Regions from separate parts of the Rossellomorea sp. ABR4_004 genome, predicted to be linked through region 2. Evidence: predicted binding sites of a transcription regulator. Region 2 holds the regulator's gene; the other holds the start of a gene.
What was found. Region 2 encodes Rex, which represses fermentation and respiration genes when NADH is low (regulators of the CRP and FNR family bind a similar motif). Its sites were predicted from a motif close to TTGTGAAATATTTCACAA; they were not measured.
Positions count from the first base shown of each region.

Region 1: ACXAF2_RS19265 (cytochrome ubiquinol oxidase subunit I) is a predicted target of Rex. The motif match lies at 4,465-4,482, and genes of this name have one in related genera.

Region 1 covers NZ_JBSWVM010000003.1:439,140-455,479, reverse strand. Annotated here, with positions in the region: gene ACXAF2_RS19280 (TlpA family protein disulfide reductase) at 117-572, shown strand; gene ACXAF2_RS19275 (ABC transporter ATP-binding protein) at 778-2,532, shown strand; gene ACXAF2_RS19270 (ABC transporter ATP-binding protein) at 2,537-4,366, shown strand; gene ACXAF2_RS19265 (cytochrome ubiquinol oxidase subunit I) at 4,600-5,937, shown strand; gene ACXAF2_RS19260 (cytochrome d ubiquinol oxidase subunit II) at 6,012-7,025, shown strand; gene ACXAF2_RS19255 (potassium channel family protein) at 7,137-7,793, shown strand; gene rnjA (ribonuclease J1) at 7,844-9,511, opposite strand; gene ACXAF2_RS19245 (DNA-dependent RNA polymerase subunit epsilon) at 9,515-9,721, opposite strand; gene ACXAF2_RS19240 (Cof-type HAD-IIB family hydrolase) at 10,681-11,451, shown strand; gene def (peptide deformylase) at 11,501-12,055, opposite strand; gene ACXAF2_RS19230 (YkyA family protein) at 12,391-13,050, shown strand; gene pdhA (pyruvate dehydrogenase (acetyl-transferring) E1 component subunit alpha) at 13,570-14,685, shown strand; gene ACXAF2_RS19220 (alpha-ketoacid dehydrogenase subunit beta) at 14,689-15,666, shown strand; gene ACXAF2_RS19215 (dihydrolipoamide acetyltransferase family protein) at 15,823-16,340, shown strand, end outside.
Region 2 covers NZ_JBSWVM010000004.1:130,810-147,149, reverse strand. Annotated here, with positions in the region: gene tsaD (tRNA (adenosine(37)-N6)-threonylcarbamoyltransferase complex transferase subunit TsaD) at 1-316, shown strand, start outside; gene ACXAF2_RS20730 (ABC-F family ATP-binding cassette domain-containing protein) at 669-2,615, opposite strand; gene ACXAF2_RS20725 (redox-sensing transcriptional repressor Rex) at 2,805-3,482, shown strand; gene ACXAF2_RS20720 (twin-arginine translocase TatA/TatE family subunit) at 3,537-3,707, shown strand; gene tatC (twin-arginine translocase subunit TatC) at 3,723-4,496, shown strand; gene ACXAF2_RS20710 (YdiK family protein) at 4,512-4,718, opposite strand; gene ACXAF2_RS20705 (lysostaphin resistance A-like protein) at 4,715-5,458, opposite strand; gene groES (co-chaperone GroES) at 5,787-6,074, shown strand; gene groL (chaperonin GroEL) at 6,128-7,762, shown strand; gene ACXAF2_RS20690 (helix-turn-helix domain-containing protein) at 8,305-9,546, shown strand; gene ACXAF2_RS20685 (S8 family serine peptidase) at 10,612-14,712, shown strand; gene ACXAF2_RS20680 (signal peptidase I) at 14,880-15,434, shown strand; gene ACXAF2_RS20675 (hypothetical protein) at 15,468-16,187, shown strand.

The sequences.
Region 1 (16,340 bases), on a different contig from region 2:
TGGCCTAACCGTTTGGTAGGCCATTTTCTTATCATGTTGATTTTTTCAGGAGTAGTACAAATCCATCCTGTGAACAATAGAAATAATATCGATCTAAATTAAGGGAGGCCATATTAATGAAGCTTCGAGAACCGATGCCGGAATTAAACGGTGCTACAGAATGGTTAAATGGAGAAGTAACAAAGGGAGAGCTGGTAGGAGAAAAGCCGACACTTATTCACTTCTGGTCCATCTCATGTCACCTTTGTAAAGAAGCGATGCCACAAGTAAATGAATTTCGAGATCAATACAGCGATAAACTGAATGTTATGGCTGTCCATATGCCACGCTCCGAGGATGACCTGAACCTGGACGAAATAAAGAAGGTAGCAGCTGAGCACGATATTACTCAGCCAATCTTCGTAGACAGTGAGCATAAACTGACCGATGCATTCGAAAATCAATATGTCCCGGCTTACTATGTATTTGATAAAGACGGGAACCTTCGTCACTTCCAAGCGGGCGGAAGCGGAATGAAAATGCTTGAAAAGCGCGTCAATCGTGTACTGGATGAAATGGAAAAAAGCGAATAAGTTCAAACGAAATATGTGGGAATAGATCGGTCAAAAGACCGATCTATTTTTTTGAATTTATTTTTACAATTAATATGAATAATAAGACTAGAAGGATAATTCATAAAAAAGTAAAAAATTCTAAAAAAGGGTAGATAAATATTTCGAAAGCCGATATATTTATTAGTACGTTCTTTTTTTATGTAACGTTAAAGGGGGAGAAATTATGGATACATTTAAAAAATTGAAAGCCTTTTATTGGCCCTATAAAAGGCATTTTATCATTTCAATGATTTTCTTGATTTTTGTTACAGTGATCACTGTAGTCTATCCAATGATCCTGCAAATCACGATTGATGATGTGATTCTGCAAGGGAACTATCAGTGGATCCCGTACTTAGCATTTGGCTTTATCGGCATTATGATCGTGAAAGGAGTTGCCACATTTATTCAACAATACCATGGGGATCTATTCGGGATAACCTCGGTTTACCGGCTGAGAAATGAACTGTATGAAAAGCTTCAATTCCTTCCATTCAGTTACTACGATAACGCTAAAACAGGGGATCTGATGTCCCGGTTGACGGCAGACGTAGAAGCATTTCGTTTCTTTCTATCCTTTGGTTTTTCGGAACTGCTTCGCTTTTTCCTTTTAGTAACGGTAAGCTTTGGTGTTATGTTTTATTATTCGCCTCAACTGACATTCGTCACCCTCGTTTCATTACCGTTCCTGGCAATTGCCGTATACAAATTCGATAAAGCGGTTCACCCAGCTTTCAGGGGTATCCGTAAATCGTTCGGAAAACTGAATACGAATGTGCAAGAAAATATTTCAGGAATTAATACAGTAAAATCATTATCAAGAGAAGATCATCAAATCAACAAATTCAACCAATCAAATGGTGATTACAAAGATAAATACCTTTTCACCTCGGACATCTGGGCAAAGTACTTTCCTTTAATGGAGTTTCTGGGGAATGTAAGTGTAGTGACACTCCTTGCATACGGTGGGTATCTAGTGATGAATGGCAACCTTCAACCAGGAGAGCTTGTCGCGTTTTACAGTTTAGTGTGGTACATCATCTGGCCGATCATGAATCTTGGATTTACGATTAACCTGTTTTCCCAATCGAAAGCATCAGGGGAACGTTTGCTCGAAATTCTTGAAGTGGACGAAGAGATAAAAGATCATCAAGGTGTTATTCACGTCGATCGGATGAATGGTGAAGTAGAGTTTAAGCACGTGTCCCTGAATTATAACGTTCATGATGAAGCAGCCCTCGAGGATATTTCCTTTAAGGCTGAACCCGGAAAAGTCATCGGTCTGATCGGTGGTACCGGTTCTGGTAAAACAAGTATCACCCAGCTTATCACTCGCTTCTATGAACCTGAAGAGGGAGAAATCCTCATCGATGGACGGGATCTAAAAGATTATTCATTAAAATCACTTCGTAAAAATATCGGTTTCGTACTTCAGGAATCTTTCTTATTTTCTTCGACCATCAAAGCGAATATATCGTATGGACGACCGGAAGCAACAATGGAAGATATCATAGAAGCAGCAAAACGGGCACAAGCCCATGAATTTATTTCAGAATTACCTGATGGCTACGACACAAGGCTTGGTGAAAGAGGTTTAGGACTTTCAGGAGGTCAAAAGCAGCGGATTGCCATAGCCCGTGCGATTTGTACAGACCCATCGATCCTGATCCTAGATGACGCAACAAGCGCCGTAGACATGGAAACTGAATTCAGGATTCAAAAAGCGCTAAAAGAAGTCATGTCGGATCAAACGACCTTTATTATTGCCCATCGGATATCATCCCTCAAGCATGCAGATGAAATACTTGTTCTGGAAAACGGGAAAGTCGTCGAGAGGGGAGTTCATGACTTCCTACTGAAAAACAATGGACCGTATCAACGAATCTATGATATCCAATACAAAGATCAGAAAAAAATATTACAAACTCAGGAAGGGTAGGTGAGTGGATTTGAGTCAGAAAAACAAAGTCAACAAAAGCGTACTAAGCAGATTCCATTACTCTACAGATCAAGTGATCGATAAGCCGTTTAACTGGGAACAACTCTACCGGTTATTAACGTATTTAAAGCCCTATTCTAAAAAACTTCTGCCCTTATCCATCATTACCGTTCTGATCACAACAGCAGTACGATTGATCGTACCTATTCTGATCGGGGTATACACATTAGACAAAGCAATCAGGCAGAAGGATTCCAATTTACTATTTACCCTGGTTGGAATTATCGCAGGACTCTATGTATTGAATTACGTTGCAAATGTGCTCAGGATCAGGTGGATGAATCAGCTGGGGCAAGGAGTTATTTATGATTTAAGAAAGCACTTATTCAGCCATGTTCAATGGCTATCCCATCGCTTCTTTGATCAGAGATCAGCCGGTTCCATCCTGGTTCGAATCATGAATGATATTAACTCCCTTCAGGAGCTCTTCACAAACGGAGTTATTAACCTCTTAATGGATATCATTCTACTCATTGGAATTATCGTCATACTCTTTACATTAAGTCCTGAATTAACACTTGCCGTCATGGTCATACTGCCAATCATGTTTTTTATCTCAACCAGCTTACGAAAAAACATCCGCAGATCCTGGCAAATGGTACGACTCAAGCAATCGAAGCTGAATTCCCATCTGAATGAAAGCATTCAGGGGATCCGTGTCACCCAATCATTCACTCAAGAAAAAGAAAACATGGCCTTTTTCGATGGGGTAAACACGGAAAACTTCGATAGCTGGAGAACAGCCACAAAGAAAAATGCCATGTTCCGCCCGCTGGTAGAACTGACAAACGCCATCGGGACAGCGGTCCTCATATGGTACGGTGCCCATCTCATCCAAGGCGGCTCACTGGAACTGGGAGAGTTTGTTTCATTCGCCTTCTACCTGGGGATGTTCTGGGAACCCATTTCAAGGCTCGGCCAAGTTTACAATCAACTACTGATCGGAATGGCTTCATCCGAGCGTATCTTCGAATTTCTCGATGAACAACCGATTGTAAATGAAAAAACGAATGCAGTGAACCTGACTGACATCAAAGGAAGAATACAGTTTGAGAATGTAGAATTCTCCTACGATGACAAACGAAAAGCACTCCAAAACATCAATCTTGAAATGAAAGCCGGCCAGACCGTCGCATTAGTCGGTCATACTGGTTCTGGAAAAACAACGATTGCCAACCTGATCAGCCGTTTTTACGATCCAACGAATGGTGAAGTGAAAATCGATGGGGTAAACCTGAGGGATGCATCGGTTTCAAGCTTACGAAGTCAAATCAGCATCGTCCTGCAGGATACTTTCATCTTTTCGGGAACGATCATGGATAACATCCGATTCGGGCGCCCTGATGCAACGGACGAAGAGGTTAAGAATGCCGCGGAAGCAATCGGAGCCAATGAGTTCATCGAGAAGCTTTCCGGTGGATACGAGACCGAAGTGGAAGAACGGGGTAATGTCTTATCCGTTGGTGAAAGACAATTACTGTCATTCGCCCGAGCACTCTTGGCAAACCCTCGAATCATCATATTGGATGAAGCGACAGCATCCATCGATACAGAAACAGAAGTCAAAATTCAAAAAGCATTGAAACGACTACTGAACGGTCGGACCGCGATCATCATCGCCCACCGCCTATCTACGATCCGTGAATCGGACAATATCTTTGTTCTGGAAAATGGAAGAATCAAAGAATCCGGCAACCACGATGAGCTGATGGAGCAGCAGGGTGATTATTATGAGCTGGTTAAATCGCAGTTCAGGATGTTGGATGCGATGTAAGTTTGGAGGAGCCCCGCACTGGTGTGTGCGGGGTTTTTTGTTGCGGTTGTGGTAGGGGAGTGGTGGTGTGAGGTGTTATTGGTGGTTTAAGGCGGTGTTTGTGAAAAACGTCACAAAATATTCATGTTCAACATATCACAAACTCAATTTCAGGTTTTATAATGAACAATAAGTGATAAACAGTAGAAAAGAGTTATTTACGATAGTAAGTAGATCAGTAGGGGGAGTATAGAATGGTTTTAGATGGTGTGATTTTGAGTAGAATGCTCACTTCGACAACCCTTGCATTCCATATTATTTTTGCGACGATTGGGGTAGGGGTGCCGATTATGATTTCCATTGCGGAGTTTATGGGAATCAAACGAAATGATCCCCATTATCTTTTGCTTGCAAGAAGGTGGGCAAGAGGTTTTACGATTACGGTTGCGGTGGGGGTTGTAACGGGTACAGCGATAGGGTTGCAGCTGTCCTTATTGTGGCCTTCATTTATGCAGGTTGCCGGACAAGTGATTGCACTGCCATTATTTATGGAAACTTTTGCGTTTTTCTTTGAGGCTATCTTTTTAGGAATCTATCTTTATACTTGGGACCGTTTTAAGAATAAGTGGATTCACTGGCTGTTGACGATTCCGGTTATGATTGGTTCTTCGGCCTCTGCACTGTTCATTACAACGGTGAATGCGTTCATGAACACTCCTCAAGGATTTGAATTAGAAAATGGGAAAGCGATTAATATCGACCCGATTGCTGCGATGCTGAATCCGGCCACGCCTACGAAAGTGTTTCACGTATTGACGACTGCCTATTTAACATCGGCATTAGTGTTGGCGGCGATTACGGCATTCGCGATTCTTCGTAAGAAAGGCGGGGAATATCATAAGAAAGCCCTGCGTTTAACGATGGTTTCTGCTTTGATCTTCGCTTTTGCCACAGCTCTGGCAGGGGATTTATCTGCGAAATTTCTTGCCGAGTATCAGCCTGAAAAGCTCGCTGCTGCGGAGTGGCATTTTGAAACCGAAGAGAATGCTGACTTGATCGTATTCGGAACTCTGGATGAAAATAATGAGGTCCATAATGAGATCCGCTTACCTGGATTCTTAAGCTTTCTTGCCGGGAGTTCTTTTGAGACAGAGGTTATAGGTCTGAATGAATTTCCTGAAGATGAGCGGCCTCCTTTATGGGTTCACTATATGTTTGACCTGATGGTATCCATTGGGTTTTACAGTATCTTTATTTCAGCGGCATTTATTCTATTCTGGAAGTGGAAGAAGCGGAATGAATGGAATAAGCCGCTTCTATGGGGAATTGTTGCAAGTGGACCACTTGCGATGCTGGCGATTGAATTTGGTTGGATCTATGCCGAAGTGGGTCGACAGCCATGGATTATGAGAGGGTATATGAAAGTGGCGGATGCGGCAACGAAAGCCGATGGAGTAGGCTTGACGTTTGCATTGTTTGTAGGCCTCTATATCCTTCTTGGCGTGATATGTGTGGTTGTACTGATTAAAATGTTTAAAAACAAGCCTGCAGAGGCGGAATTAGAACAACGTTTTCCAAAGAAAGCGAGTTAAGCAGATATAGAAGTACTCCTTCTTTTCAGGCAGCCTGAGAAGAAGGGGCTTGAAGCTTTAAGGGAGGAATGGGTATGAGTTTGGAAGTTGTGGGGATTACCGTATTGTGGATTTTCCTTTATGGTTATCTGATAGTAGCTTCGATTGATTTTGGAGCCGGCTTCTTCGCCTTTTATGGAAGAATGAAGGGCAAGGAGCATACCTTGAACGTTTTGATTAGCAGATACCTTTCTCCGGTATGGGAAGTAACAAACGTCTTTTTTGTCTTCTTCTTTGTGGGCCTTGTCGGATTCTTTCCTGACACAGCCTACTATTATGGAACGGCATTATTACTTCCGGGAAGTATCGCCATCATTTTATTAGCCATAAGAGGAAGTTTCTATGCTTTCGGTAATTACGGGTCAAAGGACAATATCGTGTACCTGTTTTTATATGGGGCGACCGGGTTATTAATACCTGCTTCCTTATCCACGGCATTAACGATTTCAGAAGGTGGATTCCTGGAAGAGAAGGGAGATAAGGTCATCTTCCTCGCCAAGGAGCTTTTTACCAGCCCCTATTCGTGGAGTGTAGTGGCCCTTTCCATTGTATCAGTGTTGTTTATCAGTGCGACATTTCTAACCTATTATGCCAACCGTGCAGGAGATATGGCTTCCAGGGAGGAATTAAGGACGTTTTCCCTATTTTGGAGTCCTCCTACGATTCTGGCGAGTTTAGTAGTGTTTGTATCGTTGAGAGAGCATAATGCAGAGCATTTTGAGAAGGCGATTGATATTTGGTGGATGTTTGGGTTGTCACTTCTTTGCTTCTTTGGTGCATCTCTAATGATTTATATGCGGAAAAATTTTGGAACGGCATTCATTTTGGTTATGCTGCAGTTCTTCTTTGCCTTTTTTGGCTATGGTGCTTCGCATTTACCTTATATACTAAAACCATTTATTACGATAGAAACCAGTGTGACGAATCCAACGATGGGAATGGCCCTGGTCATCGTCTTTATAGCAGGCTTGCTATTATTGATCCCATCTTTATATCTGTTAATGAGACTGTTTTTATTTGATGCTGATTATGTAAAAGGCAATAAATGATCGATCTACTAAGCCTTCAAAATTTAATACTGAGGACTACAGGGAGAAATTTCATTTTCTCCTTTTTTTTATGCTAAAATAAAGGATATAGAAAGTGCGGGGGGATGTATGGTGAAAAAAGAGTTTGTGGTTGTTGGTTTGGGACGATTTGGGGGCAGTATTGTCCGTTCATTGTCAGATCAAGGCATGGAGGTTATGGCGATTGATCAGGATGAAGACAAAGTTAATGAATTCTCTTCCATTGCTTCTCATGCGGTAGTGGCAGATGCAACGGACGAATCCGTTTTAAAAAGCCTGGGAATCAGAAATTTCGATCACGTCATTGTGGCTATTGGAGACGATATCCAATCGAGTATCTTAACCACCTTGATGATGAAAGAAATCGGGGTTAAAAAAATTACCGTTAAGGCTCAAAATGATTATCATGAAAAAGTATTGCGGAAAATAGGTGCGAACCAAGTCGTTCATCCAGAACGTGATATGGGAAGAAGGATCGCTCATAATATCGTTTCGAATAATGTATTGGATTATCTGGAGCTGTCGGATGAACACTCCATCGTAGAGATTGTGGCGAATGAAAATCTGAGTGGGAATTCATTAATCGATCTGGATATCCGTGCTCAATTTGGAATCAATATCGTGGCGATTAAGAGACAAAAAGATATTATTGTGTCTCCCCAAGCAGATGAACAAATTCGTGAAGGCGATATCCTGATTGTAATCGGTGCAGATACGGATATTAACCGTTTTGAAAAAAAGGTATTATAATAATACAAAAGAGGCTGCCCCAAATCGGGTCAGCCTCTTCTTTTGATTGATCAGACTTCCATGATGATTGGTAAAATCATCGGACGTCGTTTTGTTTTTTCATATAGGAATGGAGCCAGTGTGTCTGTGATTTCATTCTTGATTTCTGACCATTGTGATGTTCTTCTTTCAAGAACCTTGTTCAGATGTTTAGAAATAAGCGTTTGTGCTTCATTAATAAGGTCACCTGATTCACGCATGTATACGAAACCTCTTGAGATAAGGTCCGGGCCGGAAGCAATCTTGAAATCCTTCATGTCGATGCTTACAACGACAATGACCAATCCTTCTTCTGAAAGGATACGGCGATCGCGAAGGACGATATTTCCGATATCACCAATACCGCTTCCATCGATATAGACGTTTCCAGAAGGGATTTTCCCAGCTACTTGCGCGGAGTCATTGCTCAATGCAAGGACTTCACCATTGTCCATTATGAAGCAGTTTTCAGGCTGTACCCCACAATCTACACCAAGCTCGGCGTGCATCTTCTGCATGCGGAATTCACCATGTATCGGCATAAAGAAGGTTGGATTCATCAGGCGGAGCATTAACTTCATTTCTTGTTGTCCACCATGACCAGATGTATGGATATCACTTAATGGTCCATGAATGACTTCTGCTCCAGCACGATATAATAGGTTGATTGTGCGGTTTACACTGATCGTATTTCCAGGAATCGGTGAAGAAGAGAATACAACGGTATCGCCAGGCTGGATCTGAATTTGACGGTGAGTACCGTTTGCGATTCTTGATAATGCAGCCATTGGTTCACCTTGGGAACCTGTACATAATATCGCGACTTCATTCGCGGGTAATCGATTAATCTGGTTATGCTCAATGAATGTATCTTTAGGGGCGTTAATATACCCTAATTCTTGACCGATTGTAATGGCCGCTTCCATGCTTCTTCCGAAAACAGCGACTTTTCTATTATGAAAGACAGCTGCTTCCACCACTTGTTGAAGACGGTGAATATTAGAAGCAAAAGTAGCGAATATAACACGACCGTCCACTTTGCGGAAAATGTCATTGATGCTTTCTCCGACTTTACGTTCCGACATTGTGAAATTTGGAACTTCAGCGTTCGTACTATCAGATAGAAGACAAAGAACGCCTTCTTTTCCGATTTCAGCCATTTTGGTTAAGTTCGCGGGCTCACCGACCGGCGTGAAATCAAATTTAAAGTCACCTGTGTGTACAACATTACCAGGTGGTGTTTTCACAACAATCCCGTATGAATCCGGAATACTGTGAGTCGTTCTGAAGAAGGTTACGGACGTCTTGCGGAATTTAATGATGTCATCTTCCTGGATGACATTGAGTTTCGCATTTCTTAATAGACCGTGCTCTTCAAGCTTGTTTTTAATAAGTCCCAATGCGAGCTTCCCGCCGTATATCGGGATGTTTAATTCACGCAGTAGATAGGGGATTCCACCAATATGGTCTTCGTGTCCGTGTGTCACGAAAAGGCCTTTGATTTTATCCGCATTCTTCACCAGATACGTATAGTCAGGGATTACGTAATCGATACCGAGGAGTTCGTCTTCAGGGAACTTGATTCCTGCATCGATCAGGATGATTTCGTCTTGGAATTGTACGCCGTATGTGTTTTTACCGATTTCACCTAAACCGCCAAGGGCAAATACTGCGGTTTGGTCATTCTTGACAAATTTCATTGATTATTGCTCCAACTCGAAAGAATGATGGTTTTCTTCATACTCTAAAAAAGCGCCCTCTAGCTTTTGTACGAATTCAATATTATACGGTTTGTCTTTTAAATTCAGGCGTACTTCACGTTCTGAATCTGCTTTCATGTAAAGAGATTGAGTGCATTCGCGAACAGGCACTTCTGCTTTACTTTCTTGATAAAATACTTTAAAAATCATGTCTTTTCTCTCTCCTTATCCGTTTTCAAAAAATCTAACTTTCATCTATGATAAAAAAGTTATCAACTAACATAACATAAGCGGCGCCTATGCACCTATTGGCATAAAACCAGTCTCCGGTTGATGGATATGGTATGACGAATAGGGCTTGACGCTGGAGCTGGACATTAGAGGGCTAGCTTCCCTGCTAATAGGTATAGATATACCATTATGGTCTGAACAGTTACTATGTTCATTTATGGCTCATTTACGCCCTGTGGTAAAAAAACGATTAATCAAGGAATCATTTCCTTAACACAGGGCGACCTTTCGATAAGGACGAAAGGCGAGTGAAATAAATCTTTCACGAGAATTTACCATAGTGGACGGTCCTCACTCTAACTCTTCTAAATGAACCTATCATTTAAGTAGGGATGAATCATCTTGTTTATGTATGCTATAAATTATAAAGGATTCTTTCGTGTAAATAAAGTTTTTGAGAGAATCCTTCATTAAATCATTACAAAATAGAGAAGAGGGACTGAACCAATGGAGACGAAAAAGCTCACTAGTGGCATCAGTCCCTTATTATTTGTGTAAACGTATGACAGTATAGCCGAATTGCATGTTTTTTAGTAGTGTAGCTGCATAAGTTCGTTCGGCAGCATGAAATATTATGCAATCGTTTTTTTTCTAAGCAATTCTTTCCACTGTTTTAAAAGCTTCTTTCTAAGCTTTTTTAACATGGTGGATCACTCCTTATCAATAGTTTACCGAGATTTTCCTTTGAAGTAAAGGAAAGATAATACCGAAGTCTCTGTTGTCTTACTTATATTGTACGGAATTTATTGAATCTCTTACATGGTTAAGTTTGGTAATAGAAAGCAGGTATACTCATTCATTGACATTTATGCCACAAAGCATTACTTTAAACAACGTGTAAAACTGATGATCGATTACGAATGAAAAGGAGAACAGATATGTCTAAAATAGTTTTCTTCGATATAGATGGTACACTGCTTGACCATGATAAGAAGCTGCCACAAGCAACGAAAGAAGCCATCCAAACATTACAATCCAGAGGTACTTATGTAGCAATTGCAACTGGCAGGGCTCCATTCATGTATGAGAGCCTGAGGGAGGAATTAGGAATCGAGTCCTTTGTTTCCTTTAATGGGCAGTATGTGGTTTTTGAAAATGAGGTAATCTACACAAATCCATTACAAATCAAGACGCTAGAAGAGTTGCTTGAGGATGCGTATACGAAGGAACATCCGGTGGTTCACTTAAATCATCAAACGATGAAGTCAAACCAGAAGCACCATAAATATATTGAAGAGAGTATGGGGAGTTTAAAATTTCCACATCCAGATTATGCCCCGGATTTCTATAAGGATAGAGATATTTATCAATCCTTGTTATTTTGTACAAAGGAAGATGAGAGCTTTTACCGGGAGAAATACAGTGACTTCACGTTCATACGTTGGCATCAATTTTCCATGGATATCCTGCCAAGGGGTGGATCCAAAGCAGAAGGCATCAAAAAGATGATCGCGAAGCTCGGTTTTAAAATGGAAGATGTTTATGCGTTTGGGGACGGATTAAATGATATTGAAATGATTCAATCCGTTGGTACTGGAGTTGCCATGGGGAATGCTGTACAAGAAGTACAAAGACATGCAGATTTGATCACGAAACACGTCGATGACGATGGAATATATCATGGTTTGAAGAAACTTGAATTAATATAATGTATAACGAAAAAGACTTCTTCTGATAACGGGAAGAAGTCTTTTTCTATTATCTTTCAATGGCAATCGCATCAGGAATCGGCTCAAATGGGTTCTTTGGATTGATATGGTCGTAGAACATAATCCCATTCAAATGATCGATTTCGTGTTGAAACACAATGGATGGCAGTCCCTTTAAACGCAGCTTCACTTCGTTTCCATCCATATCCCAGCCCTTTACTGTCACTCTGGCATAGCGGGGAACAAACCCGGGTACATTTCTGTCTACCGACAAGCATCCTTCACCGGATGTTAAATAAGCTTTCTCGATTGAGTGACTGATAATTTTCGGGTTGAATAAAGCATAGCTGTATAGTTTTCCTTGATTGTCTGTCACATTGACAGCTAACATCCGTTTGGAAATATTGATTTGGGGTGCAGCAAGGCCAATCCCGGGTCTGAGCCCATACTTATTTGCAGTTTCAGGATTTTGGCTGTTTATTACATACTCCAATAGGCTTCTTAATGTTTCCTGGTCTTCTTTTGATGGCGGTATAGCCACTTCCTTTGCCACCATTGTTAATGTAGGGTGACCCTCACGGATGATGTCATTCATCGTAATCATTGATTTTCCTCCTCAGATACGGTAGAGATAAGAATATGAAGTCGTAACATGACTTTTACAGGACACTTACAGACAAGGCCTTTTGATCAATTGTTTCTCTACTTTATTCATTAAAATTATCTATTATGTATGATAATAGTCTATCATTTTACTCCGGAAAAGTTAATGAATGAGATTTATTATAAAGTGGAATACTCACTGGGTAAATGACATATTTATTCTACTAGGAAGAATAGTCTAATCGACATTTTTTTCCACAGTTGTAAATCCCTATTGTCAAATGTTGTAGACATAGATATAGTAGAAGGTGGTAAATAGTTAAGGGGGATCTAGTTGTGTCGAAATTTCGTTTTGCTTTCATTTTAGGAGCCGCAATCTTTGCATTAATGGGCTGTGTCGGTGGTTCTTCACCCGAAGAGAATATGTACAATGTTCTTGAAGAAACAGTATCTAAAGAAGGTCAATATGTTGACGTTCAAAAACCTCTTCAAGAATTAGAAGAAAAAGAAAAAGAGATATACACTAAGATAATGGATCTTGGGATGAAAGAGTTTGACCAAATTGTAAAGCTTTCCGATGAAGCTCTGGACAACATCAAAAAAAGAAAAGACTATATCGAAAAAGAACGTACGTCCATGAGCGAAGCCGAGGAAGAGTTTGCGAAAGCAGACGAATTTGTTGATAAGTTAGAAAGCCAGGATCTTAAAAAGGAAGCAAAAAAGCTGAAACAAACGATGGAAGAGCGTTATCAGCTTCATGAAAAGCTAACATCTTCTTATCTGGATGCGCTATCTCTGGATAAAGAACTTTATAATATGTTCAAAAAGAAAGAGCTCACAATGGAAGAGCTCGAGAAACAAATCTCCTCTATTAATGACCAATATGAAAAAATAGTGAATTATAATGAGGACTATAATAAAAAGACAGAAGAATTCAATAATCTGAAACAAACATTTTATTCGAGTGCCGGTCTTGATGTAAAAGAATCAGAATAAAGAAGCATAAAAAGTGATAGACGAGAAAAACTTACTCGACTATCACTTTTTTTGTCTTTGTACGCAGTAATAATTATCCAAATCCTTTGTAGTGCACAAGATCATAACGGAGTATAGGAGATTGGTGGCATCCTTACTCTATAACAGATAAAGTTGTTACAGGTGTTTATATATAACAGATTTTAAATGAGTATTGATACAGTTTTGAAAAGAATTGGTAGAAATATTTTTCGGGATCACTTGGAAACAAGAATTTATAATACTTTGTCGTTGACTTCCTGAATTTCTATATTGTAAACTAGTAAAGGTATTCATGGATTGTATTAGTCAATGTGACATTATGACTGATACAGATAAGCTCGAATGTAATTTCGGGTTTTCTTTCTTGGTATTTGTGGAAAACTAGTAATAGTGTGTGTATCCGCAAGTATTGTGGTAGGTCATACTGAATTTGGGTAATCTAAACTTTGTATGTAAAAAAACCAAAATAAATGTATAAAGAAAGGATAGGTGACTTCGATGGCTTCTAAATCAAAGAAGGCACAATTCGATGCAGTTAAGACGCTCGAACAAATTGAAGACAAGTTTGAAATGTTCCAAATTTTGAACGAAGAAGGCGAAGTAGTAAACGAAGACGCAATGCCGGAGATCTCTGATGAGGATCTTCAGGAATTAATGCGTCGCATGGTTTATACTCGTATTCTTGATCAGAGATCAATCTCCCTGAACCGTCAAGGACGTTTAGGTTTCTATGCACCAACAGCTGGACAGGAGGCTTCACAAATTGCTTCTCACTTTGCTTTAGAGAAGGAAGATTGGATCCTGCCTGGATATCGTGATGTTCCACAAATCGTTTGGCACGGACTTCCGTTAGCTCAAGCATTCTTATTCTCACGTGGACACTTTAAAGGAAACCAGCCTCCAGAAGGAGTGAATGTATTATCACCACAGATCATCATCGGTGCTCAATACATCCAAACTGCCGGGGTGGCATTAGGTCTTAAGAAACGTGGTAAGAAAGCTGTTGCCGTTACATATACAGGTGACGGTGGTTCTTCACAAGGTGATTTCTACGAAGGAATTAACTTTGCAGGTGCGTACGCAGCTCCAGCGATTTTCGTTGTTCAAAACAACCAGTTCGCCATCTCAACACCACGTGATAAGCAAACAGCGGGCCGTACAATCGCTCAAAAAGCAGTTGCTGCTGGTATCCCTGGTATCTTAGTGGATGGAATGGATCCATTAGCAGTGTATTCAGCTACATTAGAGGCTCGTAACCGTGCTGTAAATGGTGAAGGTCCTTCACTGATTGAAACACTTTGCTATCGTTATGGACCACATACAATGGCTGGTGATGATCCAACTCGCTATCGTACTTCAGAAATGGATACTGACTGGGAAAAGAAAGATCCATTGGTGCGCTTCCGTAAATTCTTAGAGGCTAAAGGATTATGGAGTGAAGAGAAAGAAAACGAAGTGATCGAAGAAGCGAAAGAAGATATCAAACAAGCGATTAAAGAAGCAGATGGAACTCCTAAACAGAAAGTTACTGATTTCATTAACAACATGTATGAAGAGCTTCCGTACAACTTGAAAGAACAATTAGAAATCTACAAAGAAAAGGAGTCGAAATAAGCCATGGCGCAAATGACAATGATTCAAGCGATCACTGATGCACTGCGCACAGAACTACGCAACAACGAAGACGTTTTAGTTTTTGGTGAGGACGTAGGTCTAAACGGTGGTGTATTCCGTGCAACGGAAGGACTTCAGAAAGAATTCGGTGAAGACCGTGTATTCGATACGCCACTAGCAGAATCAGGAATCGGTGGTTTAGCAATCGGTTTAGCATTAGAAGGTTACCGTCCAGTACCTGAAATCCAGTTCTTCGGTTTCGTTTATGAAGTAATGGACTCGGTAAGTGGACAAATGGCGCGTATGCGTTACCGTTCAGGTGGAACGTATACTTCTCCAATCACAATCCGTTCCCCATTCGGTGGTGGAGTACATACTCCAGAACTTCATGCGGACAGCTTAGAAGGATTGATGGCTCAGCAACCTGGTCTGAAAGTTGTTATTCCATCAACACCTTATGACGCAAAAGGTTTATTAATTTCATCTATCCGTGATAATGACCCTGTCATTTTCTTGGAGCACATGAAATTATACCGTTCATTCCGTCAAGAGGTTCCTGAAGAGGAATACACGATCGAACTTGGTAAAGCGGATGTGAAACGTGAAGGTACAGACCTTTCCATCATCACTTACGGAGCTATGGTACACGAATCCTTAAAAGCGGCTGAAGAGCTTGAAAAAGAAGGCCACTCTGTTGAAGTAATCGATTTACGTACAGTAAGCCCATTGGATATCGACACAATCATGGCATCTGTTGAAAAAACGAACCGTGCCATTGTTGTTCAAGAGGCTCAAAAACAAGCCGGTATTGCAGCGAACGTTGTAGCTGAGATCAATGACCGTGCAATTCTTAGCCTTGAAGCTCCGGTGCTTCGAGTAGCGGCGCCAGATACAGTGTACTCATTCTCCCAAGCGGAGCCAATCTGGTTACCGAACCACAAAGATGTTCTTGAAACGGCGAAAAAAGTACTTAACTTTTAATGGGTGAGGAGCATTCATGCCCCCCTTAATATTCAAGTGAAAACAGAAGGGCATTCCACCCTTCTCTTTTCCAATTATAGATATAAGAAAATTAGACAGATATAAGTTTTACATTCATCTATTTTTAATCATTATTCAATACAGGAGGTAGAGTCCATGTCATTCGAATTCAAATTACCAGACATTGGTGAAGGTATTCATGAAGGTGAAATCGTAAAATGGTTTGTTAAGCCTGGCGATAAAGTTGAAGAAGACGATGTACTATGTGAAGTCCAAAATGATAAAGCAGTAGTAGAAATTCCATCTCCGGTAGCAGGAACAGTTGAAGAGCTTCTTGTTGACGAAGGTACTGTAGCAGTTGTAGGTGATACACTGATTAAGTTCGATGCACCTGGTTACGAAGATCTTCAGTTCAAAGGTGACGATGGCGAGAAGAAAGAAGCTCCTAAAGCTGACGAGAAAACAGAAGGTCAAGTTCAAGGAACAGCAGAACAAGGTCAAGATGTCAAGAAAGATGCATCACCAGAAGCTGCTGAAGAGAAATCTGAAGGTGTGAATCAAAGTGCTGCTGACGCAGAGGTTGATCCTAATAAGCGTGTCATCGCTATGCCTTCCGTTCGTAAGTATGCGAGAGAAAACGGTGTGGAGATTCGCCAAGTATCCGGTTCGGGTAA
Region 2 (16,340 bases):
TCATCCACAGGATTTGGCAGCGAGCTTTCAGGCCAGTGTGATTGATGTGTTAGTGTCCAAAACCGTTAAAGCTGTAAAGGAATATGGAGTGGAACAAGTATTACTGGCTGGTGGAGTGGCAGCCAATAAGGGCTTGCGTTCTGTCCTTCAAGAAGTGTTTGAAGAGGTGGAAGCGGAGTTGATCATCCCTCCGTTATCTCTTTGTACGGACAATGCAGCTATGATCGCAGCTGCTGGAACGGTTTTATTTGAACAAGGAAAAAGAGGAAGCATGGATATGAATGCTCATCCTGGTCTTGATATCGAGAATTTCTAAATGGGAAAGCTTAAACGAGAAACTTCGTTTAAGCTTTTTTTATTGCGTACAGTTATTGTTCTCGGGTTTTGTTGATATCTTGTGAGTGAATGAGAGGAGAAAGGAACGAACATACGTTTTATCAACAGGTTGTGGATAAAATGTTAGTAACTACATAAATGATGTGTACACTATGTGAAAAAGTTGTAGTGGGAATGACCTATTATTTGGAAGGTTCTGTGGATAACTTACATTGTAATTGTGGATTATGTGGAAAACATCTGTTAATAACGGATAAACGGGATTTGGATTGTGGATAATGATGTGGAATAAGAAAGGATTGGGGTTCGATAGTTATCCCCAATCCTGTGGATTATTGTTCTTCTTGAAGAATCTCCTCAAGTTCTGTCCATTCTTCCAATAGAGAATCAAGCTCTTCTTTTGCTTTTGTGAGGGAGTCATTGATGTCCTGGACTTTTTCATGATCTTGAAAAATATTTGGGTCACAGAGAAGATCCTCTTTTAACTGGATGTCTTCTTCAAGAGCTTCCATGAGACCTTCAATTTCTTCTACTCTGCGTTTTCGTTGACGCTCAAGCTTCTTTGCCTCTTTATCAATCTTGTGTGACTGTTTTTGAGTGGTACCCTGTGATGACACTTGTTTTCCTTGTTCGATCCGCTCGAGTGCAGCCAATTCTTCCTGCTGTTGTAATTTCTCTACATAATAATCGTAATCGCCAAGGTATTCGGTCGATCCCTTTTTGGACAGTTCTACAACCTTTGTAGCAATTCGATTGATGAAATAACGGTCGTGTGATACAAAGAGAATCGTCCCAGGGTAGTCAATCAAGGCATTCTCCAGCACTTCTTTACTGTCCAGATCCAGATGGTTCGTCGGTTCATCCAGGATCAAGACATTCCCTTTTTCCATCATGAGCTTGGAAAGTGCCAAACGTGCCTTCTCTCCACCACTTAGTGTGGAAACAGGCTTTAAGACATCTTCCCCTGAGAATAAGAAGTTTCCAAGTACAGTGCGGATTTCTTTTTCCATTTTCATTGGGTATTCGTCCCACAGTTCATTTAAGACGGTCTTATTTGAAGATAGTTCGGCTTGTTCTTGATCATAATAACTAATCGAAATATTTGATCCGAATTTAAATGCTCCTTCCAGAGGTTGCAGTTTATTGACCAATGTTTTCAAAAGGGTCGATTTCCCGATACCGTTTGGACCAACAAGAGCGATACTGTCTCCCTTTTTAACAGAGAAGTCGATGTGAGATGAAATCTGTTCGTCTTGTCCATATCCGATGGTGAGGTCTTGGACGTGAAGAACATCATTTCCACTTGGGCGATCAATTTGAAAAGCAAAGTTGGCAGATTTCTCATCACCTAAAGGTCTATCCATCTTGTCCATTCGTTCCAGCTTTTTTCTGCGGCTTTGGGCCATCTTGGTCGTCGAAGCACGGGCGATATTCCGTTGAATGAAGTCTTCGAGTTTCGCGACCTCCTGTTGCTGGCGCTCGAACATCTTGAGATCCTTTTCGTAGTCTTCTGCTTTCTGTTCAAGGTATTTACTGTAGTTACCGTGGTATTTCTTGCTTCGATTCCGGGAAATCTCATACACTTGATTGACGACGCTATCCAGGAAGTACCGGTCATGGGAAACGATCAGGACGGCTCCTTCATAGCTTTGAAGGTACGTCTCAAGCCACGATAAAGTCTCAATATCAAGATGGTTGGTCGGCTCATCAAGAATAAGAATGTCAGGTTTGGTTAAAAGAAGTTTCCCAAGGGCGAGACGGGTTTTCTGGCCACCGCTCAATGTGGATATCTTTGTTTCGTAATCGAAATCTGCGAAATTCAATCCGTGAAGGACAGAGCGGATATCGGCTTCATATTGGTAACCACCGGAATCCTTGAACCTGACTTGAAGCTCATCGTATTCTTTTAATACGCGTTGATAGAGTTCGTCTTGTTCATACACCGAAGGATCGGCCATCTGCTGCTCCAATGTTCTTAATTGCTTTTCCTGTCTCTGCAATTCCTCGAAGACGGTCAGCATTTCCGACCAAATGGATAGGTCGGACTCCAAGCCGGTATTCTGAGCCAGGTACCCAATGGAAACCCCTTTTGGTTTCGTGATGTCTCCGGAATCATAGGAGAGATGACCTGCAATTATTTTTAAAAGAGTCGACTTTCCCGCTCCGTTGCGTCCGACGAGAGCCACCCGATCTCTTGTCTGTATTTCAAGCTTAATATTTGATAGGATATTATCGGCACCAAAGTTTTTCGTTAATTGATTCACTTGTAGTAGAATCATGACGTTTCACCTCTATTTCATAGTGCTAGTGTACCGTATTTGGGAGGGGGACGGCAATAAATCGACTATTAATCTTCGTACACTTAGGATAAAATATAGTGTATGATGGGTAGTAGAGTTTTAAATTCTGTATGCTTTCTATTTTGGAAGCGGTATCAGAGGTTTTGAATAGATGTGGGGGAATACAATATGAACCAGGATACAACGAAAATTCCACAGGCAACGGCTAAGCGCCTTCCGCTATATTATCGCTTTATCAAGAATCTGTACTCGTCGGGAAAGCAGAGGGTTTCATCGAAAGAATTGAGTGAAGCGGTGAAGGTTGATTCTGCCACGATACGCAGAGATTTTTCTTATTTTGGTGCGTTAGGTAAAAAGGGTTATGGATACAATGTCAATTACCTGCTATCCTTTTTTCGAAAGACATTAGATCAAGATGCCATTACGAAAGTTGTGCTGATAGGTGTAGGAAATCTCGGTACAGCGTTTCTTCATTATAATTTCATAAAAAATAATAATACTAAGATTGAAATGGCTTTTGAAGTAGATGAAAAGAAGGTTGGGACACAAATCAGCGATGTACCCGTTTTTCATTTAGATGATTTAGAAGAGGGCCTTGAAGGGCATGATATTGAAGTGGCCATTCTGACGGTTCCGGCATCATCTGCTCAAAATATCACAGACCGATTGGTTTCTTCTAATATTAAGGGGATCCTGAATTTCACTCCTGCGAGATTAACCGTGCCGGACCATATTCGCGTGCATCATATTGATCTGGCAGTGGAGCTTCAATCACTGGTATACTTCTTAAAGCATTATTCAGAGGATGACACGGAAATGTCACAAGATGGAATCATATCCGAATAGAAAATGATTCGTATATACGTTATGATAGAATGGTAAAAGAGGAGGTGTCTCATTATGTTAGGTGCAGGTAGTATCGTACTGATAACGGTTGTTGCTTTACTGATCTTTGGACCAAAGAAATTGCCTGAGTTAGGGAAAGCAGCTGGTAATACATTACGCGAATTTAAAAATGCAACAAAGGGCTTAGCAGATGATGAGGACGACAATAGTAAAAAAGCTAAGTAGGGTAGGATGAACGCCATGAGTCAAAGTCAAAGAGACATGACAGTCTATGAACATATAGGAGAATTGCAAAAACGACTCATGTTTGTAGTCGTTTTCTTCTTGTTAGCGGTAATCGTGAGCTTTTTTCTTGCGGAGCCGCTGATTCGATATTTGCAGCACGCGGATGAAGCGAAAGAATTGACGATGAACGCCTTTCGGATTACAGACCCTCTCAAAATCTATATGGAAATGATCATGTTTATTGCAATCATCATGACATCACCCATCATTTTATTTCAAGTATGGTCGTTCGTAAGTCCAGGCTTATATGAGAAAGAGAGGAAGGTAACGCTTAGTTACATACCGATTTCTGTCATTCTTTTCTTAGGTGGATTGTCATTTTCATATTTTATCTTGTTTCCATATGTTGTGAAATTCATGATGGGTTTATCTACCAATCTGAATATCCAGCAAGTGATTGGAATTAATGAATACTTTCATTTCCTGTTTCAAATAACCATTCCATTTGGGTTTCTATTTCAACTGCCGGTTATTATGCTGTTTCTGACACGCCTGGGGATTATTACCCCTATGCTGCTTGCGCAAATGAGAAAAGTGGCGTACTTCATATTGTTAGTCGTCGCGGCTTTTATTACACCGCCGGACATCGTCTCCCATTTAATGGTAACTGTTCCTTTGCTTCTTCTTTATGAAATCAGTATTTGGATTTCTAAAATTGGATATAAAAAGGTGTTAGAAGCAGAACAAAAGCTTGAAATGGAACAGTTCGAGGATATAAATAAGGATTGATCAAATGATCAATCCTTATTTTTTATTCTCTATTTTCTTTTTGATTTTGAAATGCAGCAGCACCATCCGCAACCCGGACCCAAAATCAAGGGTTGCCAGAAAAACGAGCATATAAGTGAAAAATCCCCAACCATCATCCTGTACATTTTGCACAGCAAAGTATGTGAAGAGCACACCGAGAAGGAGATAGATCACGCCTGAGAATAATGGTGATCTCCTCATAGAAATAATCCTCCAATAAATCCTTGTATTTGTTCAGCTTCGTTGATCATCTTTTCAATTTCATCCTTATAGATAGATTGCATTAGAACGACCGTTGTATTCATGGCAACATGGGCAAATATTGGAACCAGGATCCGCTTCGTTTTGACATAAAGAAACGCAAACGTAAAGCCCATAGCAGAGTACAAGATCACATGCTCAGGCTCAAAATGAGCAAGGGCAAAGATAACAGAGCTGATTAATGCGGCGAAGAAGAAATTCATCTTCTCATAAAGAACACCGAAGATAATCTTTCTGAATACAATCTCTTCCAGTATAGGTCCGATGATTGCAGCGACCATCATTGAAAGAGGTACCCTTTCAATAATACTGATAATCATCTGAGTGTTTTCAGATCCCATCTCGATTCCCAGCGCATACTCGACTTGTATGGCGACGGATTGAGCAATGAACGCCATAAAGATTCCGACTACAGCCCATACAATGGACCCCCCTGCTTTCATGGGAGAGGTTCGTTCGAGTCCTGTACTTGTTTCACTCTTCCTTAGAATGCTCCACACAACGAGCAGGGTTAAGGTAAAGCTGATCACGAGCCAGTATCCCGGAACAACATTCCTAACTGTATCTTCGGGCTGACCTAGGACATCCACACCAATTTTAAATAGTAAAGGTATGCCTACAACGCTTGAAAGCTGCATGACAATATAGGTAATTAAGATATATCCGAAATGTTTTTTCAACGTATGATCTCCTTTAGCACCTGTTAGATGAGGAACAACTTCATTCCATCTTGAACTCACTCTTGTACAATTCTACTAAGAAAAGAGGAACTGTTCAAATCTGAGGGTTTTGTAAGAATTGTCACACTTCAATCGCCTTAAGTAATAAAGCCATATGAGAAGGCATAGTATAGGAGGGTGTGAAAAAAAGAGAAATATGACGAAAAAAATTTTAAGCAGGACTCTTGCAAAATGAAAACGAATTAATTAATATAATAGTTGTGTTAGCACTCACAACAAGCGAGTGCTAATAAATATCATTTACATAATTTCAAGGAGGTTGTTTCACTTGTTAAAACCACTAGGTGATCGCGTCGTTATCGAGCTAGTTGAGTCAGAAGAAAAAACAGCAAGCGGTATTGTGCTACCGGATTCCGCAAAGGAAAAGCCACAAGAAGGTAAAGTGATGGCTGTAGGTACTGGTCGCATTCTTGACAACGGTGAGCGCGTTGCTCTTGAGGTAGCTGTCGGCGATCGAATCATTTTCTCTAAATACGCTGGTACAGAAGTGAAATACCAAGGCACAGAATACCTGATCCTTCGTGATAGCGATATTCTGGCTGTAGTTGGCGAATAATCAAACTTCGTATATAAACAATACTTTATTTAAATAAGAGGAGGACTTTAACAATGGCTAAAGATATTAAATTCAGCGAAGAAGCACGCCGTTCCATGCTTCGCGGTGTCGATCAATTAGCAAATGCAGTAAAAGTAACTCTTGGACCAAAAGGACGTAACGTGGTACTTGAGAAAAAATTCGGTTCACCACTTATTACAAATGATGGTGTAACAATTGCGAAAGAAATCGAACTGGAAGATGCATTCGAAAACATGGGTGCAAAACTGGTTGCTGAAGTAGCAAGCAAAACAAATGAAATCGCCGGTGACGGTACAACGACTGCAACGGTCCTTGCTCAAGCGATGATCCGTGAAGGTCTTAAAAACGTAACAGCCGGTGCTAACCCTGTTGGCGTTCGTAAAGGGATCGAAAAAGCGGTTCAAGCTGCCATCGAAGAATTAAAAGTGATCTCTAAGCCGATCGAAGGTAAAGATTCCATCGCTCAAGTTGCGGCAATCTCAGCTGCTGACGAAGAAGTGGGTCAACTGATTGCAGAAGCAATGGAGCGCGTTGGTAACGACGGCGTTATCACAATCGAAGAATCTAAAGGTTTCACTACTGAACTTGATGTAGTAGAAGGAATGCAGTTCGACCGTGGATATGCATCTCCATACATGGTCACTGATTCTGATAAAATGGAAGCTGTTCTTGAAAATCCATACATCTTAATCACTGACAAGAAAATCGGCAACATCCAGGAAGTACTTCCTGTTCTTGAGCAAGTCGTACAACAAGGTAAACCACTATTAATGGTAGCGGAAGATGTTGAAGGTGAAGCTCTTGCAACGCTTGTTGTGAACAAACTTCGCGGTACATTCAACGCGGTTGCTGTTAAAGCACCTGGCTTCGGTGACCGTCGTAAAGCAATGCTTGAAGATTTAGCGGTTCTTACTGGTGGAGAAGTGATCACAGAAGATCTTGGATTGGATCTTAAATCTGCGAACATCACTCAACTAGGCCGCGCTGCGAAAGTAGTCGTAACGAAAGAAAACACGACTGTCGTAGAAGGTTCTGGAGATCCTGAAAAAATCGCAGCTCGCGTAAACCAAATCCGTGCTCAATTAGAAGAGTCAACTTCTGAATTCGACAAGGAAAAATTACAAGAGCGTCTTGCTAAGCTTGCAGGTGGAGTAGCAGTCGTGAAAGTCGGAGCTGCAACTGAAACTGAGCTTAAAGAGCGTAAACTTCGTATCGAAGACGCATTGAACTCTACTCGTGCAGCAGTAGAAGAAGGTATCGTGTCCGGTGGTGGTACTGCCCTTGTGAACGTATACAACAAAGTAGCATCTATCGAAGCGGATGCAGATGTTGCAACAGGTATCAACATCGTGCTGCGTGCTCTTGAAGAGCCGATCCGTCAAATTGCTCACAACGCTGGATTAGAAGGTTCTATCATCGTAGAACGTCTGAAGAAGGAAGACGTAGGTGTCGGTTTCAACGCAGCTACTGGTGAGTGGGTAAACATGATCGAAAAAGGTATCGTAGATCCAACAAAAGTAACTCGTTCTGCACTTCAAAACGCAGCGTCTGTCGCAGCAATGTTCCTGACTACTGAAGCAGTAGTTGCTGACATTCCTGAAGAAGGCGGCGGCATGCCGGATATGAGCGGCATGGGCGGCATGGGCGGCATGGGCGGCATGATGTAATAACGCCCCCGAACCCTTGATACGAGTGGGTTTTTGAGTAAGATGAGAGTGGTTTGCTAACATCTTACTAACATTGAGGTAAATTAACGGAGGCTTCTCATGAGTTCAGTGAACTTTTGGGAAGCTTCTTTTTTCATTTCAAGCTGCCTTCACCAATTCTCGATGTACCTCTTGTTGCATCATAGAGTTCAAGTTCCGTTATATCAAATACTCTCCTGGAATCAGAGTTGGCGAGTTAGTTGGTCTCAAGAGGAAGGATATAGAATTTACCAACTACTCCAAAAGAATTACAAAGACGCATTACAATCCCAATAAATACCTTGGAGTATCAATTAGTCCAAAAACACAAGTCAAGGCAATAAATAATTGTAGATGAAGAAGTGATTTAAGCTTTGGTCTGGCTTCCTTGAAATACTCTGATAGGAGTTTCTTATTAGGTGTAGTTTTAAATTTGTTTCTAGGTTATCATTACTTTAAAAAAGGTGTTTTTTTAAAAAAGAACATACATATTTCAATTGGCGGGCTGAAGAGAGGGGATTACCATGCTAGAGGGGAAAATCATTAAATTCTATCGTGAACATCAGAACATGATGCAGAAGGATTTAGGAATTGGGATTTGTTCGAGTACACATATAAGTAAAATTGAACGAGGATTAACAGAAGTCTCCAAGGGAACTATAGATTTGCTGTCACAGAGGCTTGGTATTGATATGGATACAGAAATTGAAACTTACATTGGAATAGACTCCCTTTTAAAAAAATGGCATGAATCGATCATTTTAAAGCTGAACACAAAGGCTGAGAATATAAAGAATCAATTAGAAGCTATTTCTCTGTTGAAAATGCCGGATATTTATCGGTCCTATACACTCGTACTCACAAGATATTATTTATTTAAAGGGCAGGAACATCAAGCTAAATCTCTAATTGCTGAAATGGACAAATGGTCTGATCTTTCTCTATATGAAAAAAGCATGCTTTTTCATATAAAAGGGATCAATGCATTATTAAATAAGGAATATTATAAGGCAATTTCTTATTTTCAAGAAATCGATCTAACCTATTATAACAATCAAGAGTACTATTATCATTTGGCTTTTGCCTATCATAATCTTAATTCACGTGTACTGGCCTATTATAATGCTGAAAAGGCCTTGCGTTTTTTTACAGAAATGCGCAGTTTTACGCGTATGATTGCAGCAGAAATGCTTATGCTGATCCAAGTAGAGCAGGAGGAGTTTTACGATCCACAAGATACGGAATATCAAAAATTAATCGAAATGACCGAAAACTTTGAATTAAACCATCAAAGAGCAATGCTGACCCACAATCTCGCATACCAGAAAGTTCGACAAGGACATTATGATAAAGCTTGTGAATACTATAAACAAACCATGGATACAAAAGACCCTCACACGGCCCTTTATATAGCCTCTTTGGAAGGCTATATAAATGCATTAACGAAACAAGGATTGAAATCAACCGAAGAATTGCTCCAATTGACCGAAAAGGGTATTGCTCTTTCTGAAGAAATAACCGAGACAATCTATAAACATTTCTTTTATTTACATAAATATAATCTTCAGAACGAAAAAGAGCTTTACTACCATTACCTTGAAAAAGAAGCACTTCCTTTTTATAAGAAAATGGCACATGTTCGCTTATTTGAACATTATTCGATAAAGTTGTTCGACTATCATATGGAAAAAGGCAATGTCGAAAAAGCCAATCATTACGCAGCGCTTCTCGTGGAAAAGTACCGTAGAAATGATAAATTTGTATAATGATTCTAATAACTTTTAGGGAATCGTATTATACTAACGCACATTATAGGAATTAAAAACAATTATTTGATAATAAACGTGAAAAAAATTACTGAATACGTAAAAAACGACGAAGTTATGATTTTTAAGTATGCGATTTTTGCTTTATTCTTCAAAATCGTACAAAAGGAGAAAAATAAAGCGAGTGCTCAAAAAAGCCTGTAGGTGTTACACACACCTACAGGCTTTTTGTAACACTCTTTTTATAGCTTTTCTAATAAAGTTTGATCATTCTTTTACCTGAGAAGGAAAATCTCAAAAATAAAATGACAACATGGAAGAAAAGGCCTCCCATCATTGTAAACTGATGGGAGGTCTTCAACCATGATAGGTGAGCAAATAGGTGAGCTTTAAATAGCTCTTGAACTCCCCATAAATCAAGATTTCTTAATCCTATTACATCACGCCACCCCTAAGGTGAGGGTGTGTAATATCTTGTACGATGTGAAACCACAGGCAAAAGAATTAATAAATCAGTATGAAGAGTTAAAGTCGATGATGCTTAGGTTACCAGAAATAGAACAGCAAGTTACTTTAAAAATAGTGACACAATGCGCAGGGGGGATATTTTAGTTAAGTTTGTGCTGAACTTTTCCTTCGTACAGGTTTTTATACCTATCTACTTTTTGTTCTTTCGGTCTATTTACTTGATAATTGAAATGATTACTGCTTTGTTTTAGAAAAAAACCTCACGATTCACTAGCAAAGAAAGTGTTCGTGTTAAAAGTTTTAAGGGAAATTGTCAAAAAAAGTAAAAATAAGGCAAAAAAAGAGTGGGAATAACACGAAAAAAGAGAGAAAAAACCCAACTTGATTTTTGGTATTTAGTTCTTAATAACTAAGAAAACCAATAAAAATAAGTTTTTTTACTAGGAAAAGAAAATTTGATGACCCAAAGGTCACGGATAAAAACCCATTAGCTACTCATAGAAAAAGGTATTACGATATTAAATGTAATATTCTAAATTTTAAGAAAGGGGTAGTTGGTTTCTACTAAGTTAATCAAAATTGGGAAGCGGGGATCTTATGGAAATTAATTCATTAATTAAGAAAACAGCTGCTATGGCGTTTTCAGCGGGATTAATAATCTCACCTATTCATTCGGTACAATCCACTGAAGCAGCAACAAAAGAAAGTAAGACAGAGGACATTCTGTCATCCTTGACAAAGGAACAGCGAGAAGCATTGCATCAATTGCAATTGAATGATCATACGGGACTGCAAGGATTTAGTGAGGCGGAGTTAGAGTCGAAAGAAGAAATATCCGTCATCGTCAAATTCAAATCAAAGCCTGGTAAAGTAGCTATATTAGAAGCAGCTGCAGAAGGCAAAACATTAAAAAAGGAAGCAGCAGCAGTACAAGTCGAAAAAGAACATAAAACCTTTAAAGAAGACATCAAAAAACATTTGTCTCAAAAGAACTCCAAATCAAAAAGCGTTTCAAATTCCATCACCCAGACCTTCAAAAAAGCTTATAACGGCGTATCGATGACATTGCCAGCCGATCAAGTAAAACTCCTATTGGAATCTGATGTTGTCCAAGCTGTTTACAAAAACCAGACCTTTAGGGTTGATCCTATTAAGCAAGATCTTCCAAAAGACGTCGATAGAGAAATTACTACATCTGTTGAGAGTATTCCTTATTTGAAAATTGACAAGTTACATAAGGAAGGTATTACGGGAGAAGGCGTAAAAGTAGCCGTACTTGATACTGGGATTGACTATAATCACCCTGATTTAAAGGATGCATACAAAGGTGGTTATGATTTTGTAGATAATGATAGTGACCCAATGGAAACGACGTATACCGATTGGCAGAAATCGGGTCAACCTGAAATAAATCCTTTTACCGGCTCAACCTATTATACATCCCATGGGACACATGTTTCTGGTACAATCGTAGGTCAAAATGCAAATGACAGTGAAGTGTCTGTAGAGGGTGTAGCACCAGATGCGGATCTTTATGCGTATCGTGTGTTAGGGCCTTACGGAAATGGTACGTTTGAAGGCATTATTGCAGGAATTGAAAAAGCAGTAGAAGACGGTATGGATGTTATGAACCTTTCTTTGGGTGCACCGATGAACGATGCGTATAATCCAGCGAGTACCGCGATTAACTATGCTGTGTTAAATGGTGTGACGGCTGTTGTTGCTGCAGGAAATAACGGTCCATATCCCTACACGGTAGGTTCACCGGGTGCAGCTGCACTAGCTCTAACGGTAGGAGCAAGTGATGTTCCTGTTGCGCTGACTTCATTTACAGGCAGCATTTCAGGAGACTGGTCCACTCAGCTCGTCAGCATGGGAAGAAACTATGCGGATGATTTCTCTGCATTAAATGGACAATCGCTTGAGCTTGTCGATGTAGGCTTAGGTTCACAAGGAGAATATGCAGGCAAAGACGTTAAAGGGAAAATTGCTTTCGTTCAGCGCGGGAATTTTTCCCTCAATGACAAAGTCAAATTGGCCAAAGAGCACGGTGCGAAAGCTGTTATTATGTATAACAATGTTGACGGACAGATCGGCGTTAATTTAGGGGAATCAACTGTTTATGTTCCAGCTTTCTCTATGACAAAAGCAGCTGGAGAGCAATTAAAAACGAAAATAGCTGAAGGAAACAAGACCTTTACGTTCTCCAACTTGAAAGATATCGTAACCGGAGGAGATAAATTAGCTGACTTCAGTTCAAGAGGGCCGGTCAATGGTAATTATGATATCAAACCAGAGGTCGTTGCTCCTGGGGTGAGCGTGCTTTCTACATTACCTACTTATATGATTAACCCTGAAAATCAAGAAGACTATAAATATGCCTATGGACGTTATTCTGGAACATCGATGGCTACCCCACACACGGCTGGAATTGCCGCATTATTATTAGAGGCGAATCCGGATCTTGATCCAGATGATATTAAAACAATACTTATGAATACGGCAGATCCGTTAAATGGCGAATATAGTTTGTATGAAATGGGAGCAGGCCGTGTAGACCCTTATCAAGCCATTCATGGTGGAATGAAAATGCAAGTGACGGAGGAAACCCTCATACCAGATGGAGAAGATTTTATGACGGTAAAAAATCCATCTGGTGATATAAGCTTTGGTATTTACAAACGTTCGGAATACGGTAATATTCGTGTGAATAAAAATATAAGCTTCACAAACAACAGTGACATCACCAAGAATTTTACTGTTTCTGTAGAAGAAAATACAATTGAGGCGACGAACAGCCTGAGTAGAAATGGTATTGTCGTTAGCACTAGCAAAAGCATTAAAGTACAAGCAAACAAAGAAGTGAAACGAAATGTATTTTTGGTAGCGCCAAAGACCGCAAAAGCTGGCATATACGAAGGGTATATTGTACTGACGAATGAAGCGGATTCATCCGATCAGTATCGCATTCCATTTAATTTCGCAATTTTGAAGGATGCAGGCTTATCTTTAGATCTCCGTGTGCCTTCCTTTTTACCAAAATATTTAATGCAAGATACAAGCAGCCGTCGACCTAACTATAATTACCTTGCTTATGCGGACTTTATGGTACACGAACCAGTGAAAACACTGGATATCACTCTGCACGATGGAGAAACAGGAAAAGAGTTAGGTTTTGTCGGAACGTTGCCGGAAGCAGAAAATCTTCTAAAGGATTACGAATATAGTCTATCACTCTTTACTGGGACGTACTATGCATTTACAGGGGATCCTAAACAGCCTATTGCAAAAGAAAAGAGTTATGCAAAACCTGGTCACTATCAGCTGAATATTACGTGTGAAACTCAAGCTGGAAAAGTGATAAGTGAAGTACATGATGTTTTCATTGATGTTGACGATCCTACATTTACAAGTTCATTAGATGGACCGTCTCCGTTCCTTGAATACAAACCAGGTCAACAAACGTATCCATTCAATATTCAAATTACCGATCCTCTCGTGGAAGAAATGCAGAAAGCAGGAATAGAAATCGACCAATCTTCGAATGAGGTGATTCCTAATTGGGACCCTAAGATGCCTCTCGATTGGGTTTCTATGGATAAGGACGGAAAATGGGCAAGTAAAGTCGACATGGATGAAGGCGTTCCAGCACTGAGATATACATTAGATGGATTTGATTTTGCTGGTAATTTAGTACCGAAAAAAGAATATTTCTTTGTCAAAGAAGGGACACCTGTTACGTATGCAAAAAGTGATATCAAAACAGTAAAAACGGGTGATACGATTAAAGGCCAATTATTTTTGGATAATGTAAGTGATGCGAAAGAAGTAGTTTGGAACTTGAAAGAGCAATCTGGCAACTCAATGGATTTAGTCGATGCCAAACTTGCGAATGGAGTTTCAGACAAAGCAGCCATAACAGTGAATGGAGACGAGGTAAAGGTTGTCTTTAATGATTCCAATTTGACATTTGATCATTCGGCTGTTGTGGATGTTACCTTAAAGATAAGGGATGAAAACTTCACTTTAGGGGCTAGCATCAATCCAACGGCTACTGTCATAAATAGTCAAAATCAAACTAGCAAACTACTTAACGCCGGTTACAATTTTGAGATTCTACCGCAGTTTAATGCCGCTTCTGGTCGAGTATTGCCGGATGCATTCCGCACGGCTAAGTATAGTCCTATTCTTGAGAAAAAAGATTGGACAAAGGTCGGGGCATCGCTAAAGCTCAAGGATTCAAGTGGAGTTACTTTTGACGCTACTTCTTTAATTAACGAAAAAGGGGATTACAGAGTAGAAAAGCTTCCATTAAGCAAGGATCCATATGATTTAGAGATTAAAGTACCTGGTCACTTTGAGGTTCACACCAAACAACCGATTGGGTTTGAATATAAGGGAGAACTTTTTGGTCAACACCGTTATATCGACCCATATTATATTGATCTTATAGCTGGTGATGTCAACCGAGATAACGTCATTGATGTTTTAGACGCAATCGACATCCAAAACGCTTGGCAGACGAGTAATCGTGCCGCTGATATTAATTTTGATGGTACTGTTGATGCGAAAGACATCGGCTTTGTTCAAGAGAATTACTTAGTGCAAAACAAATATGTTGAAAATCCACCAGCTGCAAAAGAAACGCATGATGACAAGACATTAGAAAGTATTTTAAAAGAGTTGGGTATTCAGTAACTAGAATGCATTCTAGTTAAGTCCCCTACTACTGTGTTTGAGAACATTTCTTGATTAAAAGTAGTAGGGGGCAATCAAGAGATAGTGACCTTTCGTAAATGTTTAATTTTCTGACATCAATAACAATGAGAAAACAACGTAAAAATAATGATGTTAGGAGTAAAATTATGAAAAGAAAAACAGCAAAATGGCTTACAAATATTATTGTGCTTATTTTTTTTCTATTAACTGTCTATATCGGTTTTACGGTGTATCAATCTACTAAAAATCCCGACAGTTTACCGCATTTTTTTGGGTACACACCATTAACAGTTTTCTCTAATAGTATGCAACCGCATCTTCAATCAGGGGATCTTGTTTTGATTAAAAGAGTAGAATTTAACGATATAGAAGATAAAGATGTAATAACCTTTAAAGAATCGGATACAAAATTTATTACACATAGAGTAATAGATGTAAAAGAACAAAATGGACATGCTGGTTTTGTGACAAAAGGTGACAACAATAATGTTGAGGATTCGATGATTGTCAGGAAGGAACATTTTGTTGGCAAACAAGTAGCTGTTATACCCAAACTTGGATATATATCAGATTTCGCAAGTGGTCCAATCGGGTTTCTGCTATTTATCACGATTCCACTAACAGGCTACATCTGCCTTACGGTTTTTGAACGTCTCTCACGCAAAGAAAACCAGCATAAGAATGAAAAGATTATATCTTAATAAATTTATCTTATCTATTTGGGGGCATTATTTATGAAATTAGTCAACGTAAAAAAAGCATTATTAGGTACGGCACTTGCTGGGACTATTGCTGTTGCAACAAGCTATGGAACTTATTCTTGGTTTACTTCTGAAACAACGGCAAAAGGTGAAATAACAAATGCATCCGTACAGCTTAATAATGGTGAAGATATCAATAAGAAAATTGTGGCAGCTAAAAATTTCGCTCCATCACAACTTGTATTTGGAGATTGGATGACAATCGATAATACAGGGACTGCCGATACGTTCTTACAAGCAAAATTAAACCAATCACTTGATAAAAATCTTTCATTAAATGCTTACAAAGTAGGTTACATTGCACTTAAATACAAAGTGAAACCAACGGAAGAAGTATTAAAAGCATCACAATATAAACTAGAAGAATTATTCAATGGAACTACGAATGAAGTAAGTCCTTCTCTAGCTTCAGTTGAAAATCCAGAAAGTGTAGAAATAGTAACCGGCTTCCTGGATGCTTCTGTAGCAGCAAAATCCGTTGCAGCTGTTGGAGAAAAAGAAATTCTTTTGGGTGATGGTGCAGAATCGGGGAAAGACAATGAATTCTGGAATTTAGAAACAAATGAATACATTGATATTCAATTTGGCGTAAAGCTTGATGAGTTAGCAACGAATGATTATCAAGGTGTAACATACTCTGCTAATCTATCAGTTATAGCTAAACAAAAAGACGATGGTGCTTTATACGAGTAATGTTATGATCAAAACAGATGACCAGTTGGTTGTCTGTTTTTTTATCCATTGAGGTTAAATAAGGTGGTATTGACCGAAAAGATGATTTTTAAAGCTTTGTTACATTCTATTAAACCATCAATTGAATGGATGGCATGATGTAATCATCATCCC